2 regions of the Kitasatospora sp. NPDC048365 genome follow, and region 2 is predicted to be linked to the other one. Evidence: predicted binding sites of a transcription regulator. Region 2 holds the regulator's gene; the other holds the start of a gene.
The links. The regulator HrcA, encoded in region 2, represses chaperone genes, less so after heat shock. The targets are predictions, from matches to a motif close to TTNGCACTCNGNNNNNCNGAGTGCNAA.
Positions count from the first base shown of each region.

Region 1: the regulator HrcA is predicted to act here: its motif matches at 1,576-1,602, upstream of ACGFX4_RS33550 (FmdB family zinc ribbon protein).

Region 1 covers NZ_JBICYJ010000046.1:116-7,607, forward strand. The annotation lists gene ACGFX4_RS33535 (hypothetical protein) at 50-280, shown strand; gene mscL (large conductance mechanosensitive channel protein MscL) at 332-748, opposite strand; gene ACGFX4_RS33545 (hypothetical protein) at 779-1,045, opposite strand; gene ACGFX4_RS33550 (FmdB family zinc ribbon protein) at 1,268-1,552, opposite strand; gene ACGFX4_RS33555 (MFS transporter) at 1,672-2,967, opposite strand; gene ACGFX4_RS33560 (potassium/proton antiporter) at 3,216-4,700, opposite strand; gene ACGFX4_RS33565 (penicillin acylase family protein) at 4,883-7,492, shown strand, end outside.
Region 2 covers NZ_JBICYJ010000015.1:116,370-123,861, forward strand. The annotation lists gene ACGFX4_RS17645 (PDZ domain-containing protein) at 1-733, opposite strand, end outside; gene ACGFX4_RS17650 (16S rRNA (uracil(1498)-N(3))-methyltransferase) at 797-1,546, opposite strand; gene dnaJ (molecular chaperone DnaJ) at 1,638-2,777, opposite strand; gene hrcA (heat-inducible transcriptional repressor HrcA) at 2,849-3,922, opposite strand; gene htpX (zinc metalloprotease HtpX) at 4,109-5,026, shown strand; gene ACGFX4_RS17670 (hypothetical protein) at 5,107-5,697, shown strand; gene ACGFX4_RS17675 (hypothetical protein) at 5,702-6,052, opposite strand; gene ACGFX4_RS17680 (DUF2785 domain-containing protein) at 6,289-7,059, shown strand; gene ACGFX4_RS17685 (DUF3097 domain-containing protein) at 7,161-7,492, shown strand, end outside.

The DNA.
Region 1 (7,492 bases), on a different contig from region 2:
GTGCGGGCCTACGCTGGGGGAGAGGGTCGGGAACGAGTGAGGACTGGCGATGAGTGAGCGGACCGGGGACCGGGACGACGAGAAGGCCCGGACGGACGAGGCGGCCGCTGCGGCCGGGGCCGCGAAGGCCAGGCTGGTCTTCGGGGATCCGCTGGAGCGGCAGACCAGTGACGACACCGACCAGGGCTGGGGCGGCCCGGCGGGCGGCGGCGGGAACGGTGGGCGGGAGCGCGGGCTGGACTGGTACCTGAGCCAGCGGCCCCCGCACCACGGGGACTGACGGGGGAGCGGGGAGTGACGCGGGGGGCCTGACGGGTGCGGGGACGGGGCCTCAGCGGCTGCTGGTCAGGGCGTCGCGGATCTGGGTGAGCAGCTCGACCTCCTTGGCCTCGGCCTCCAGCGCCTCCTCCTCGACGGTCTTGCGCTTGGCCATGAAGTGGTTCATCGGCAGGATCAGCAGGAAGTAGACGACCGCGGCGGTGATCAGGAAGCTCAGCGCGGCGCTGAGCACCGATCCCCAGAGGATCCGGATGCCCGAGGTGACGTTCCCCGAGGGGTCCACCACGCACGGCCCCTTGATGCAGGAGCTGTACGCGGCCAGGTCCTTGCTGCCGAAGGCGCCGACCAGGGGGTCGATGATGCCCTTGACGAAGGCGTTGACGATGTTGGTGAATGCGGCGCCGATCACGACCGCCACGGCCAGGTCGATGACATTGCCGCGGAGCAGGAATTCCTTGAAGCCCTTCATGCTGCGCTGAACGGCGTCAGCCCGGTGAGGTTACGGGTGAAATCCGATCTTTCCGGTTGACGCGGCGGCGCAGCCGGCGGGCGGCGCCGCGGGCGGTGGGCCGGGTCGCAGCGGGCCGGCCGCCAGCGCGGTGAGGGCCGCGATCAGCCCGGTGACCAGCACCCCGGGCCTGCGCCGGACCGCGTGCTGCAGCCGGTGGCGGCCGCCACCGCCGCGCCGGATCGGCGGGAACGGCGGGATGTCGCGGCGCGGTGGCACGGCGGTCGCGGGCAGCGGGGGAACGAGGTACATGGTCATGGCGGCACCGCATTTCTCCGGTCGGAGCGCCCCCGGCCGGGGGCGCGGAACCAGAGTGCGGCCGGGTGTCGACCCGGCCCAGGGCCCGCCGATTTCCTGTGGAAAAACCGGCCTTGTGGACAACCGGAGTCCCCCACCCGGGTGAGAACGGTGCGAGCGGGGGGAGAAAACGCGGAACCCGGTGGTGCCAGCAGGCACCACCGGGTTCCGGAAAGGCTTTGCTCAGCTCGCGGCGGGAGCGGAGGACGTCGACGACGACGAGGAGGAGGGCGTCGACGAGGGGGTGGAGGCGGTCGAGGAGGACGAGGCGCCCACCGAGCTGCTCGACGAGGAGCGGCTGTCGGTGCGGTAGAAGCCCGAGCCCTTGAAGACCACGCCCACGGCCGAGAAGACCTTGCGGAGCTTCCCCTGGCAGTCGGGGCACGTGGTCAGCGCGTCGTCGCTGAACTTCTGCACCGCCTCGAGGCCGTTGCCGCACTCGGTGCACTGGTACTGGTACGTGGGCACTTGCTCTTCCTCCTGCACTCCCCCTGGCACTCTCACCTGATGAGTGCTAACAACGGTCCATGATGCGGCATTCCGCCGCGTCAGTCCAGCGTCGGCCGCGTGATCGCCCGATCGCGCGGTCAGCCGCGCGAGGCGGCGCCGACCGGCTGCGGCCTGAGCGGGACGCTCCTGGCAACGGTACGGCCCGAGCTGCCCGGGGCCACCAGCAGACGGCGCATCGTGACGAGCGCCACCAGGCCGAGCCCGGAGCCGACCACCGGGACCAGGAAGCCGGCCGAGGGCCCGCCGTGGTCGATCAGCTGGCCGGCGGCGGTCGAGCCGGCCGCCAGGCCGAGGCCGATCGCGCCGGTCAGCCAGGTGAAGGCCTCGGTCTTGGCGCCGTCGCCGACCAGGGTCTCGACCAGGGTGTAGCCGGTGATCAGGGTGGGCGCGATGGCGAGGCCGCAGAAGAGTCCGGCGATCGCGAGGGCGACCAGATTGGGCATCGCCCACAGGGTGGAGCAGCCGAGCACCAGCAGCGCGTAGCAGCCGAGCATCCGCTGCCGGGCCGAGTGCCGCCAGGCGATCATGCCGTAGAGCACGCCGGCCAGCATCGAGCCGCCGGCGAAGACGCCGTACACGATGCCGCTCGTCCCGGCCCGGCCGGCCGACTCGGCGAAGGCGGTGACCGAGACCTGCATCGCGCCGAAGACGGTGCCGACGCCGAGGAAGGCTCCGACCAGCAGCCGCACGCCGGGGGCGGCCAGCGCGGACTCGCGCCGGGTGCCGGCCGCGGGGAGCTTCAGCGCGGGCGCGGTGGAGCGCTGGGCGGCGAAGGCCAGGCCGCCGGCCACGGTGAGCACGGCCTCGGCGACCAGGCCGGTGGCGGGGGAGATTCCGGTGGCGATCGCGGTGGCGAGCACCGGGCCGATCACGAAGGTGAACTCGTCGGTGACCGACTCGAAGGCGAAGGCGGTGTTGAGCCTGGCCGGGTCGTCGGCCAGCTTGGCCACCCAGCGGGCGCGGACCATGGCGCCGATCTGCGGCACCGAGGCGCCGGCCGGGACGGCGGCCAGGAAGAGCGTCCAGGTCGGGGCGTGGCCGAGGGCCAGGGCGATCAGCGCACCGACCGACACGGCGTGCACCAGGACGCCGGGGACCAGCACGGCGGACTGCCCGTAGCGGTCGGCGAGCCGGCCGGTCTGCGGGCCGACCAGCGCCTGGGCGACGGCGGACGCCGCCGCGACGGCGCCGGCCAGGCCGTAGGAGCCGTGGGTGTCCAGCACCAACAGCACGATGCCGAGGCTCAGCATGGCGTAGGGCAGGCGGGCGGCGAAGGCGGGGACCAGGAAGGTCCGGGCGCCGGGGGTGCGCAGCAGCGTGCCGTAGCCGGCGCGGTTGCGGGTGGGGTTGTCGACCGTTCGGCGGGCCGCCACGGTCGGTCCTCTCTGCCGCCTGGTAGCGCGGACCGGGGGCCGAGGGTGGGGCCCGGACGCGCGCCGAGAGTCGTCCTCTCGCGCGTCGACCGGGGTAGATACCTCGGCCGGGAAGGTCACCGGGCCGGGCCGCCGAGCGGTCGCGCCGACTCTGCATCAGGCAGGTGGTACGGATGCAATCGTCAGATGTATACCTTCATTATACCGGCTGCTGCCCGAAACGTCCTGCCAATGCAAGGTGAACATCGTCACCGACCGTTCAGCCACCCGGCCAGCTTGCCGCCGCGGTCGACCGCGCGCAGCCGCTTCTCGGCGGCCTCGGCGACCTCGTCGGTGGTGACCACGAGCAGTTCGTCGGCGGGCCGCAGCACGGTGGTCTTGTCCGGGACGAAGCTGGAGCCCTCGCGCACCACCAGGGTGACGGCGGCGCCCTTGGGCAGCCGCAGCTCGCCGACCTCGACGCCGGCCATCCGGGAGCCGGGGGCGAGCGCGACCGAGAGCAGCTGGCCGTGCAGCTTCTCCAGCGGCGCCGACTCGATGCCGAGGTCCTGACCCAGGTCGCCCTCGCCGATCCGCAGCCAGCGGGCGACCAGCGGCAGGGTGGGGCCCTGGAGCAGGGTGAAGACCACGACCAGGATGAAGACCACGTTGAAGACCTGCTGGGCCGACTCGGCCCCGTAGACCACCGGGATGGTGGCCAGCACGATGGGCACCGCGCCGCGCAGCCCGGCCCAGCTGAGCAGGGCCTGCTCGCGCCAGGGCATTCGGAACGGGGTCATGGTGAGCAGCACCGAGGCGGGCCGGGCGAGGAAGACCAGCACCGCGCCGACCACCAGCGCGGGCACCACGGCGCTGCCCATGGTGGCGGGGGTGCAGAGCAGGCCGAGCATCACGAACATGCCGATCTGGCCGATCCAGGCCAGGCCGTCGGCGAAGCCGCGGACCGCCGGGCCGTGCGGCAGCTTGGCGTTGCCGAGCACCACCGAGGCCACGTACGCGGCGAGGAAGCCGGAGGCGTGCAGCAGCGCGCCGCCCGCGTAGGCGAGCACGATCAGCGCCAGCACCGCGATCGGGTACAGGCCGGAGGAGGGCAGGGCGACCCGGCGCACGCCGTACGCGCCGATCCGGCCGACCGCGTAGCCGACCACCGCGCCGACGGCCAGCTCGGCGATGATCGTGCCGACCAGGACGTACCAGGCGTCGGCCTCGCCGACGGTGGCGAAGGCGACCACCAGGATGACCACGGGGGCGTCGTTGAAGCCCGACTCGGCCTCCAGCAGGCCGGTCAGCCGCTTGGGCAGCGGCACCATCCGCAGCACCGAGAAGACCGCGGCGGCGTCGGTGGAGGAGACGATCGCGCCGAGCAGCAGCGAGGTGCGCCAGTCCAGGCCGACCAGCCAGTGCGCGCCGGCGGCGGTGACGAAGACGGAGACCGCGACGCCGAGGGTGGCGAGCGCGGTGGCGGCCGGCATGACCGGCTTTATCGCCTGCCAGCTGGTCTTCAGACCGCCCTCGGCGAGGATCACCACCAGGGCCGCGTAGCCGAGCACCTGGGTCAGCTCGGCGTTGTTGAAGGTGACGCCGAGGCCGTTCTGGCCGAGGGCGACGCCGATGCCGAGGTAGATCAGCAGCGAGGGGAGCCCCGAGCGGGTGGAGATGCGCACCGCGACCACCGCGACCAGGAGGATCACGGAAACCTCGAGCAGGAACTGGTTCAGGTGGTCAACGGTCACGCAGGGGCACCTCGGCAGGGGAGGGACGGCGGCGGCGGTGGGGCGGAGGGATGAAACGTTACCCAGTCTAACATTTTACCTGATCTTTGAACTAGGGGGTTCCCCCGTGCCCCTCGTGCAGGCCCGTCGTCCTAATGTGGTGCACTGTCACGGCCGCAGTCACCCTCGCCACAAGGATTCGGATGCCCCGCTCGAAGAAGTTCCGGCGCGCTCGTCTGATCGTGATCGTGCTGGCCGTCCTGCTGGTGGCCGGCGCGGCCGGCGGCAGCTGGTGGGCCGTCGACACGGTGCGCTCCTCCTTCCCCGACGTCGAGGGGACCGTTCGGGTACCCGGCATGGCCGCCCCGGTGGACGTGAAGCGCGACGCCAACGGCATCCCGCAGCTGTACGCCGACAGCGACGCCGACCTGTTCCGGGCCCAGGGCTACGTCCAGGCCCAGGACCGGTTCTGGGAGATGGACGTCCGCCGGCACATCACCGCCGGCCGGCTCTCCGAGATGTTCGGCTCCGGCCAGGTGGAGACCGACTCCTTCCTGCGCACCATGGGCTGGCGCCGGGTCGCGCAGCAGGAGTGGGACTCCCCGACGCTGCTCTCCGAGTCCACCAAGAAGAACCTGCAGGCCTACAGCGAGGGCGTCAACGCCTGGCTCGCCGAGCACCCCGGCGGGGCCGGCGCCTCGCTGGAGTACGCCCTGCTCGGCGTGGTGAACAGCGGCTACCAGCCGGAGAAGTGGGACCCGGTCGACTCGGTCGCCTGGCTCAAGGCGATGGCCTGGAACCTCTCCGGCAACCTCCAGGAGGAGATCGACCGCTCGCTGCTCACCCAGGACTTCTCCAAGGAGAAGATCGAGCAGCTCTACCCGGCGTACCCGTACGACCGCAACGGCACCATCGTGAAGACCGGCAAGGTCGGCACCGACGGCACCTACAAGCCGGCCGACGGCGCCGCGGCCGCCACCCCGCCCACCGTCCAGGCCGCCGCCGCGACCCAGGGCGTGCTCAAGGGCCTCGCCGACCGGATCGCCGCGGTGCCGCAGCTGCTCGGCCCGCAGGGCCAGGGCATCGGTTCCAACTCCTGGGTGGTGCGCGGCACCAACACCACCACCGGCCTGCCGCTGCTGGCCAACGACCCGCACCTGGGCCCCGGCATGCCGTCCATCTGGTACCAGATGGGCCTGCACTGCCGGGCGCTGAACAAGGCCTGCACCTTCGACACCGCGGGCTACACCTTCTCCGGCATGCCGGGCGTGGTGATCGGCCACAACAAGGACATCGCCTGGGGCTTCACCAACCTCGGCGCCGACGTCACCGACCTGTACCTGGAGAAGGTCACCGGCCCGGACACCTACCAGGTGGACGGCAAGGACGTGCCGTTCACCACCCGCAAGGAGACCATCAAGGTCGCCGGCGGCGAGGACCGCACCATCACCGTCCGCTCCACCCGCGAGGGCCTGCCGCTGATCTCCGACCAGAGCGAGGAGCAGCAGAAGGTCGGCACGTACGCGCCGGCCGGCAACGCCGCCCCGGACCGGGCGGCCGGCTACGGCGTGGCCCTGCAGTGGACCGCGCTCACCCCGGGCTCCACCATGGAGGCCGTCTTCAAGCTGAACCGGGCGAGCGACTTCGACGAGTTCCGGGCCGCCGCGAAGGACTTCGCCGTCCCCGCGCAGAACCTGATCTACGCCGACACCAAGAACAACATCGGCTACCAGGCGCCCGGCGTGATCCCGGTCCGGGCCAAGGGCGACGGCCGCTGGCCCGCGCCGGGCTGGGACTCCAGCTGGAAGTGGACCGGCACGATCGACTTCAAGTCGCTGCCGTACAGCTACAACCCCGCCTCCGGCTACATCGTCACCGCCAACCAGGCCGTGGCCGACGCGAGCTACCCGTTCCTGCTCACCACCGACTGGGAGTACGGCACCCGGGCCAAGGAGATCGGCGACCAGATCCAGGACAAGCTGAAGAACGGCGGCAAGATCTCGCCGGACGACATGCAGGCGATCCAGCTGGACGACACCAGCGTGATGGCCAAGACCCTGGTCCCGCTGCTGCTCAAGGTGCAGATCGACGACCCGTACGTGCGCGAGGCCCAGGACCTGCTGAAGGACTGGAACTACCGGCAGGACGCCGACTCGGCGGCCGCCGCGTACTACAACGGGGTCTGGCGCAACCTGCTCACCCTGGCCTACGGCCAGAAGTTCCCGGCCGACCTGCGGGCCGAGGGCGACTGCCTGCTGGTCCGTCAGAAGCGCGACTCGACGCTGCCCGACGACGCCGTCGGCGGCGCCGCCCAGGCGGTCACCGAGTGCGGCACCCGCAAGCCCTCGCAGGCCCAGCCGGACGGCGGCGACCGCTGGATGGAGGTCGTCCGCCAGCAGCTCACCCAGCCGGACAGCAGCTGGTGGGAGTACATCGACTCCAACCACCTGCCGCAGAAGGGCATGGACAAGCTGCTCGCCGAGGCGATGAAGGACGCCCGCCAGGAGCTCACCGCCAAGCTCGGCAAGGACATCTCCACCTGGACCTGGGGCCGGCTGCACACGCTGACCCTCAAGGAGCCCACCCTCGGCACCGACGAGTCGTCGGTCGCCTCCGGCCTGGTGCACAGGCTGCTCAACCGCGGCCCGTACCAGCTGGCCGGCGGCACCGCGGCGGTCGACGCGGCCGGCTGGAACGCCGCCGCCGGGTACGAGGTGGACTGGATCCCGTCGATGCGGATGGTCGTGGACCTCAGCAACTTCGACGCCTCGCGCTGGATCAACGTCGGCGGTGCCTCCGGCCACGCGTTCCAC
Region 2 (7,492 bases):
AGACCACCCGGGTGCCGTCGGTGGACGCGCCGCGGGCGTAGAACCCGCCGTCCGTGTGCCGGCGCAGGTCACCGCCGTCGGGAAGGCTGGAGTACAGCTGCCCGACGCCCTCGTGGTCCGACAGGAACGCCACCCGCTCGCCCACCCACAGCGGCGACTCCAGGTGCCCGTCCAGGTCCGCGTGCAGCCGGGCGAACTCCGTCGTACCGATCCACAGCTTGCCCGTCTGCCCGCCGCGGTAGCGCTTCCACATCGCGGGCTCCCGGCCGAACGCCGACACCAGCAGCGTCCGCTCCCCGCCCGGCTCCTGCGCCAGCCCGCTCACCGGGCCGTACGGCAGCCGCTCGGCGGGGCCGCCGTCCAGCGGCACGGCGAACGCCCAGGTGCGGCGGATCGTCGCCTGCCCGCCGGTGGTCGTCGCCACCGGCCGGCCGTCCGCCGTCCAGCCGCGCACCGCCGTGAACGGGCTGCCCCAGAACGTCAGGCGCCGGGACGGGCCGCCGTCCACCGGCGCGACGTGCACCTCCGGCGCGCCGTCCCGCATCGAGGTGAAGGCGATGTGCCGACCGTCCGGCGAGAACCTCGGGTGCGCCACCGGCACCTGGTCCGCCGTCAGCCGCCAGGCCCGCCCACCCGCCACCGGGGCCAGCCAGACATCGTCCTCGGCAACGAAGGTGACCAGGTCACCGTGCACATGGGGATGGCGCAGGTAGCCGCGCTGAGAATCTGTCACATCCGCCACCATAGGCAGCCGGGGACGGTCCGGCCACGAATTCCGGCGTTCCGGAACGGCGCGCTACGCCCAGCGGCCGGTGCGGCCCAGCAGCAGGGCGCCCGCCGCGACACCCGCCGTGGACGTCCGCAGCACCGACGGCCCGAGCCGGTACGGCTGCGCACCCGCCTCGGCGAAGGCCGCCAGCTCCTCCGGGGCGACCCCGCCCTCCGGGCCGACGACCAGCACGATGTCCCCGCCGACCGGCAGCTCCGCCGCGGCCAGCGGTGCCGCGCCCTCCTCGTGCAGCACCGCGGCCAGCGCCGCCTGCTCCAGCAACGGGACCAGCTGACGGGTCGTCATCGCCTCGCGCACCTCGGGGAAGCGCAGCCGCCGCGACTGCTTGCCCGCCTCCCGCGCGGTCGCCCGCCACTTGGCCAGCGCCTTGGCGCCCCGGTCGCCCTTCCACTGGGTGATGCACCGGGACGCCGACCACGGGATCACCACGTCCACGCCGACCTCGGTCATCGTCTCGACGGCCAGCTCACCGCGGTCGCCCTTCGGCAGGGCCTGCACCACGACGATCCGCGGGCTCGGCTCCGGCTCCTCGCGGACCTCCGCCACGGCGACGTCCAGCGCGTCCTTGCCGTGCACGGCGGCGACCGTCCCGAACACGCCGAGCCCCAGCCCGTCCGCCAGCGTCACCGCCTCACCGGCCTCCAGCCGCTTCACCGCAACGGCGTGCCGCCCCTCCGCCCCCTCCAGACGCACCGTCGCCCCCGGCGCGACCCCGGCCAGCAGGGCGGTCTCGACGACGAACACCGGCGCAGTCATGACGAAGTACCTCTCTCGATGCGTAACGACAACAGGGCTCGGGGAACTGCGAGGCCGACCTCACAGTTCCCCGAGCCCCTGGAACGAGCTCCTACCGGCCGTTGAAGGCGTCCTTCAGGCGGGAGAACAGCCCCTGCTGGCCCGGCGCGAACTGGCCCGACGGACGCTCCTCCCCGCGCAGCATGGAGAGCCGCCGCAGCAGCTCCTCCTGCTCCGGGTCGAGCTTGGTCGGCGTCTGCACCTCGACATGCACTATCAGGTCGCCCCGGCCGCCCCCGCGCAGGTGCGTGATGCCGCGACCGTGCAGCGGGATCGACTGGCCGCTCTGGGTGCCGGGCCGGATGTCGACCTCCTCCAGCCCGTCGAGGGTCTGCAGCGGCACCTGGGTGCCGAGCGCGGCGGCGGTCATCGGGATGGTCACCGTGCAGTGCAGGTCGTCCCCGCGCCGCTGGAACACCTGGTGGGCGGTCTCGGCGATCTCGACGTAGAGGTCACCGGCGGGGCCGCCGCCGGGGCCGACCTCGCCCTCGCCGGCCAGCTGGATCCGGGTGCCGTTGTCGACACCGGCGGGGATCTTCACGGTCAGCGTGCGGCGGGCCCGGACGCGGCCGTCGCCGGCGCACTCGGGGCACGGGGTGGGCACCACGGTGCCGAAGCCCTGGCACTGCGGGCAGGGGCGGGAGGTCATGACCTGGCCCAGGAAGGACCGGGTGACCTGGGAGACCTCGCCCTTGCCGCGACACATGTCACAGGTCTGCGCGGAGGTGCCGGGGGCGGCGCCCTCGCCGTTGCAGGTGGTGCAGGTGACGGCGGTGTCGACCTGGAGTTCCTTGGTGGTGCCGAAGGCGGCCTCCTCCAGGGTGATCTCCAGGCGGATCATGGCGTCCTGGCCGCGGCGCGTCCGGGAGCGCGGACCGCGCTGGCCGGAGGCGGCGCCGAAGAAGGCGTCCATGATGTCGGAGAAGCCGAAGCCCGCCGCGCCCGCGCCGAACCCGCCCGCGCCGCCGCCGTTGGGCGACAGCGGGTCGCCGCCGAGGTCGTAGACCTGGCGCTTCTGCGGATCGGAGAGCACCTCGTAGGCGGCGTTGATCTCCTTGAACCGCTCCTGCGTCTTCGGGTCGGGGTTGACGTCCGGGTGCAGTTCGCGTGCGAGGCGTCGGAACGCCTTCTTGATCTCGTCCTGCCCCGCGTCGCGTCGGACGCCGAGTACCGCGTAGTAGTCCGTGGCCACCAAATGCTCCGGTTTGTTCCGCCTCTAGAAGTGCTTGCGATCGACTGCGCCGGCTCTGACCGGCATCCCTGCTACGACTCGGCCAGGATCTGACCCACGTACCGTGCCACCGCTCGCACCGCCCCCATTGTGCCCGGGTAATCCATCCGGGTCGGACCGATCACCCCGAGCTTTGCCACGCTCTGGTCGCCCGAACCGTAACCGACCGAGACCATCGAGGTGGAATTGAGCCCCTCGTACGCGATCTCGTGGCCGATCCGGACCGTCATCCCGGACTCCGCCGTCTCACCCAGGAGGCGGAGCAGGACGACCTGCTCCTCGAGCGCCTCCAGCACGGGCTGGACGGTGAGCGGGAAGTCGTGGCCGAAGCGGGTCAGGTTGGCGGTACCCGCCAGCATGATCCGCTCCTCGTTCTGCTCGGCGAGGGTCTCGAAGAGGGTGGCGAGCACGGCGCTGACGATCGGCCGTTCGACCTGCTCGAAGCCGGACGGCAGATCCTCCAGGATCACCGGGACCTCGGGCAGCGGACAGCCGCCGGCCATGCCGTTGAGCTTGGCGCGCAGGTCGCCGAGCAGGGTCTCGCCCACCGTGCCGGGACAGTCGACCAGCCGCTGCTCGACCCGGCCGGTGTTGGTGATCAGCACCAGCATCAGCTTGGTCGGGGTGATGGCGACCAACTCGATGTGCCGCACCGTGGAGCGGGTCAGCGAGGGGTACTGGACGACGGCGACCTGCCGGGTCAGCTGGGCGAGCAGCCGCACCGTGCGGGCGACCACGTCGTCCAGGTCGACGGCGCCCTCCAGGAAGTGCCGGATGGCGCGCCGCTCGGGCGCGGACATCGGCTTGACCTCGGCGAGCCGGTCGACGAACAGCCGGTAGCCCTTGTCGGTGGGGATCCGGCCCGCGCTGGTGTGCGGCTGCTGGATGTACCCGTCCTCCTCCAGCGCGGCCATGTCGTTGCGCACGGTGGCCGGGGAGACGCCCAGGTTGTGCCGCTCGACCAGGGCCTTGGAGCCGACCGGCTCCTCGGTGCCCACGTAGTCCTGGACGATCGCGCGCAGCACCGCGAGCCGCCGCTCGTCGAGCGGGCGGACAGACGGGCGGGCGTCGAACCGCCGAGCCTCGGGCTTGCCGTCCTCGGGCATGGCACGCACCTCCGTCTTCGTCCGTTGACCTGGTAGCCGTCCCCCGTCTGGCACTCCGGAAGGCAGAGTGCCAGGACCGTACCAGCCAGTGTAAGGCCCGGGTCCGACGGCAGGAACGGCCCGGCCACGTGATCCTCGTCCGAGTGGCAGCATCGAAGTCAGAAGGCACCTGAGGAGGAAGCGGCGATGTCGACGTCACAGCACTCCCGGTTCGCGCCCGACCGCGGCCTGACCGGGCGGATGGTCACCACGATGTTCCTGATCGGCCTGGTGTACGTGGGTTTCACCGGGCTGCTGATCGTGCTGCTGCGCGGCGCGTGGCCGCTGATCGTCCTGATCTCGGGCGGCCTGTTCGTCGCCCAGTTCTGGTTCAGCGACAAGATCACCGAACGGGCGATGGGCGCCCACGAGGTGACGCCCGAGCAGTACCCGCAGCTGCACGGCGCCGTCGACCGGCTCTGCGCCCTGGCCGACATGCCCAAACCCCGGGTGGCGGTCGCCGACAACGACATGCCGAACGCCTTCGCCACCGGCCGCAAACCCGAGAAGTCCGTGGTCTGCGTCACCACCGGCCTGCTGCGCCGGCTCGAACCGGAGGAGCTGGAGGGCGTCCTCGCCCACGAGCTCTCGCACGTCGCCCACCGGGACGTCGCGGTGATGACGGTGGCCGGATTCCTGGGCGTGCTGGCCGGGGCGATCACCCGGATGGCCCTGTACGGCGGATTCGTCGGCTCCAACCGGAACAGCAACGACTCCAACGCCGCAATCGCGGCACTGATCGTCCCGCTGGTGGCCATGGTGGTGTACGCGATCAGCTTCCTGCTCACCCGGCTGCTCTCCCGCTACCGGGAACTCGCCGCCGACCGGGCCGCCGCCCAGCTGACCGGCCGGCCCAGCGCGCTGGCCTCCGCCCTGACCAAGGTCAGCGGGCAGATCGCCGCCATCCCCACCAAGGACCTGCGCCAGGCCCAGCCGTACAACGCCTTCTACTTCGCCCCCGCGCTGAGCGCCCGCGAGGCCGCCGGCCAGCTGTTCTCCACCCACCCGACGCTGGAGCGGCGGCTGGAGCAGCTGGAGAAGATCTCCACCGAACTCGGCCACTGAAGCCGACCTGAACCCGGCCGGCCCGGCCACCGAGCCCCGATCCGCGAGGATCGGTCCTCGCGGACCCGAGAGGACCTGAGATGGGATTCCTGGACGCCCTGTTCGGCCGCTCCAAGCCGGTCAAGCCCGACCTGGACCAGCTGTTCGCCGTCCCCTCCGCCGCGCTCACCCTGGAGGCCGCGTCCGGCTTCCGGCCGACCGGTCTCGGGTCGGTGTGCTTCGCCGCCGTCGAGGGCGGGGCGTTCGCCGACGTCCAGACGCAGGTCCGCGAGCTCCTGGACGCCGACACCGCGCGCGGCGGCGTCCCGGTCGAGGTCTCCCAGGACTCCTACGGCTACACCTGGCTGCTCGCCCGCCACACCCCCGAGGAGATCGCCGACCTGGTCAACGACCTGCACGCGGTCAACAGCGAGCTGGAGGCGAACGGCTTCGGACCGCAGCTGCTCTGCTCGATCGTCGCGTTCCGCAACCCCGCGGGGCAGTCCCTCGGCCTGGTCTACCTCTACAAGCGCGGCACCTTCTACCCGTTCGCCCCGATGCCGGGCGGCGGCGAGAAGCGCAACAGCCCGGTCGAGCTCCAGGCCAAGGGCCTGCTCACCAACGACCTCCGGGTCGAACAGGACCTCTCCCGCTGGTTCCCCGTCTGGGGCGCCCCGGGCCTGACGGACTAGCCCCTCACGCCGGCCCGGGCCGGGCCGGTGGCAGGTGCGGGCACGGGCCCGCGTCCGGGGCGACCGTGGAGCGGGCCGGCCACGGCGGGAAGTCGGGCGCCGGCAGGCCGGCGGCCAGCGCGTTCCACCGGTCCACCCAGGGCTGCGCCAGCTCCGGACAGCACCACACCCGGTTCCAGCCCCAGTACCAGCCGTCCGCCCGCACCCTCTGCACCGCCGGGCTGTGGACGCCCTTGACCCGGAAGTTCTCCAGGTGCCGCCGGAAAATGATCAGGGAGATCTGCCGCCTGCGCCCACCGCGGTGGACCCCGATCACCTGCACCTGCTCGTCCTCGTCCGCGTAGCGGGGAGGCACCACCCACAGCCTCGCCCCCGGAGCGAAGTGCTTCAGCCCCGACTCCGTTCGGGCACCGCCGGGCCCGTGCGTGGTCGACCGGGCCACATTGGCCACCACGCCCCACTCCAGGGGCCCACCCGTCGCTTCGTCCGGTTCCGTCACACCGAGAAGTATCGACGGGCCGCGTCGCGGGCCGCCGCCCGCCTCCGGGTATTCCCTCGCCGCCGCTTCCCCGGCCGGACTAGAGTCCGCCCGTGACCGATTGGGACCTTCTGGAAGCCGCCGCCCCCTCCGCCGAGTCCGTCGCGGTGGCGAGTGCCGCACTGCGCTCGCCCGACCCGGTGGAGCGCGACGAGCGGGCCTACCCGCTGCTGGCGCGCTGGGTGCCCGAGCTGGCGCCCGAGGCGCGACTGGCCCTCGGGGACGAGCTGGCCGAACGCTTCGACGATCCGGAGATCCAGGCCCGGACGTTCGCACCCCTGGTCCTGGCGAAGCTCGTCCGGGCCGGTGCGTACCGGCCGCAGTGGCTGGCGGCGTTCGGCCGCTGGTACCCCGCCGAGACCGACCTGCGCGGGTGGGACCCGGCGCTGGGGTGGCTGCACGCGGTCGCGCACGGCGCCGACCTGCTGCGCGCCTTCGGCGAGCACCCCGAGGTGGACCCGGCCGAGCCGCTCGCCCTCGGCGCAGCCCGACTGCTCGCACCGACCGACCACGTGTGGGACGCGATGGAGGACGACCGGCTCGGCTTCGCGCTGGCCCTCACCCTGACCCGCGAGGAGCTGGCCGAGGACCGGGCGGTGGCCTGGCTGGACCGGATCGCGGAGGTCTTCGCCACCGGCGAGCCCGGCCCGATGCCGCCGTTCGCCTCCAACACGCTGCGCACCCTGCGCGTGCTCTACCTGCTCGCCGACCGCGGGGTCCGCCCGGACTGGGTCGGTGGCGAGGTACGGGCGCTCCCCCACGGCGAGGCGGTCAAGCAGCGGATCGCCGAGGTACTGGCGATCGCCGCGCCCTACCCGGGGTGAGGGCAGGCCGGTGCGAGGTGTGTGGGGTGCAGGTGTGTGGGGTGCGCCGGGTGTGCGGGTCTCCCGGGTGACGGCCGGTCAGCGGCCGTAGACTCGGTCAGATGCGCAGCAGGAGTTACGGGCCGGATCTGACCCCGCCGTGGAAGAAGCAGCAGCCCGCGCCCGAGGTGGCGGCCGAACGCGACCTGGTCGTGGAGGAAGCTGCCACCGGGTTCTGCGGGGCGGTGGTGCGCTGCGAGCGGACCGCCGAGGGCTGGACCGTGACCCTGGAGGACCGCTTCGGCAAGCACCGGGTCTTCCCCCTGACGGACCGCGGCTTCCTGCTGGAGGGCCGGGTGGTGACCCTGGTGCGGCCGACCGCTCCGGCGCCGGCCCGCGGGCCGGGCCTGACCGCCTCCGGTTCGGTCGCCGTCCCGGGGGCCCGGGCGCGGGT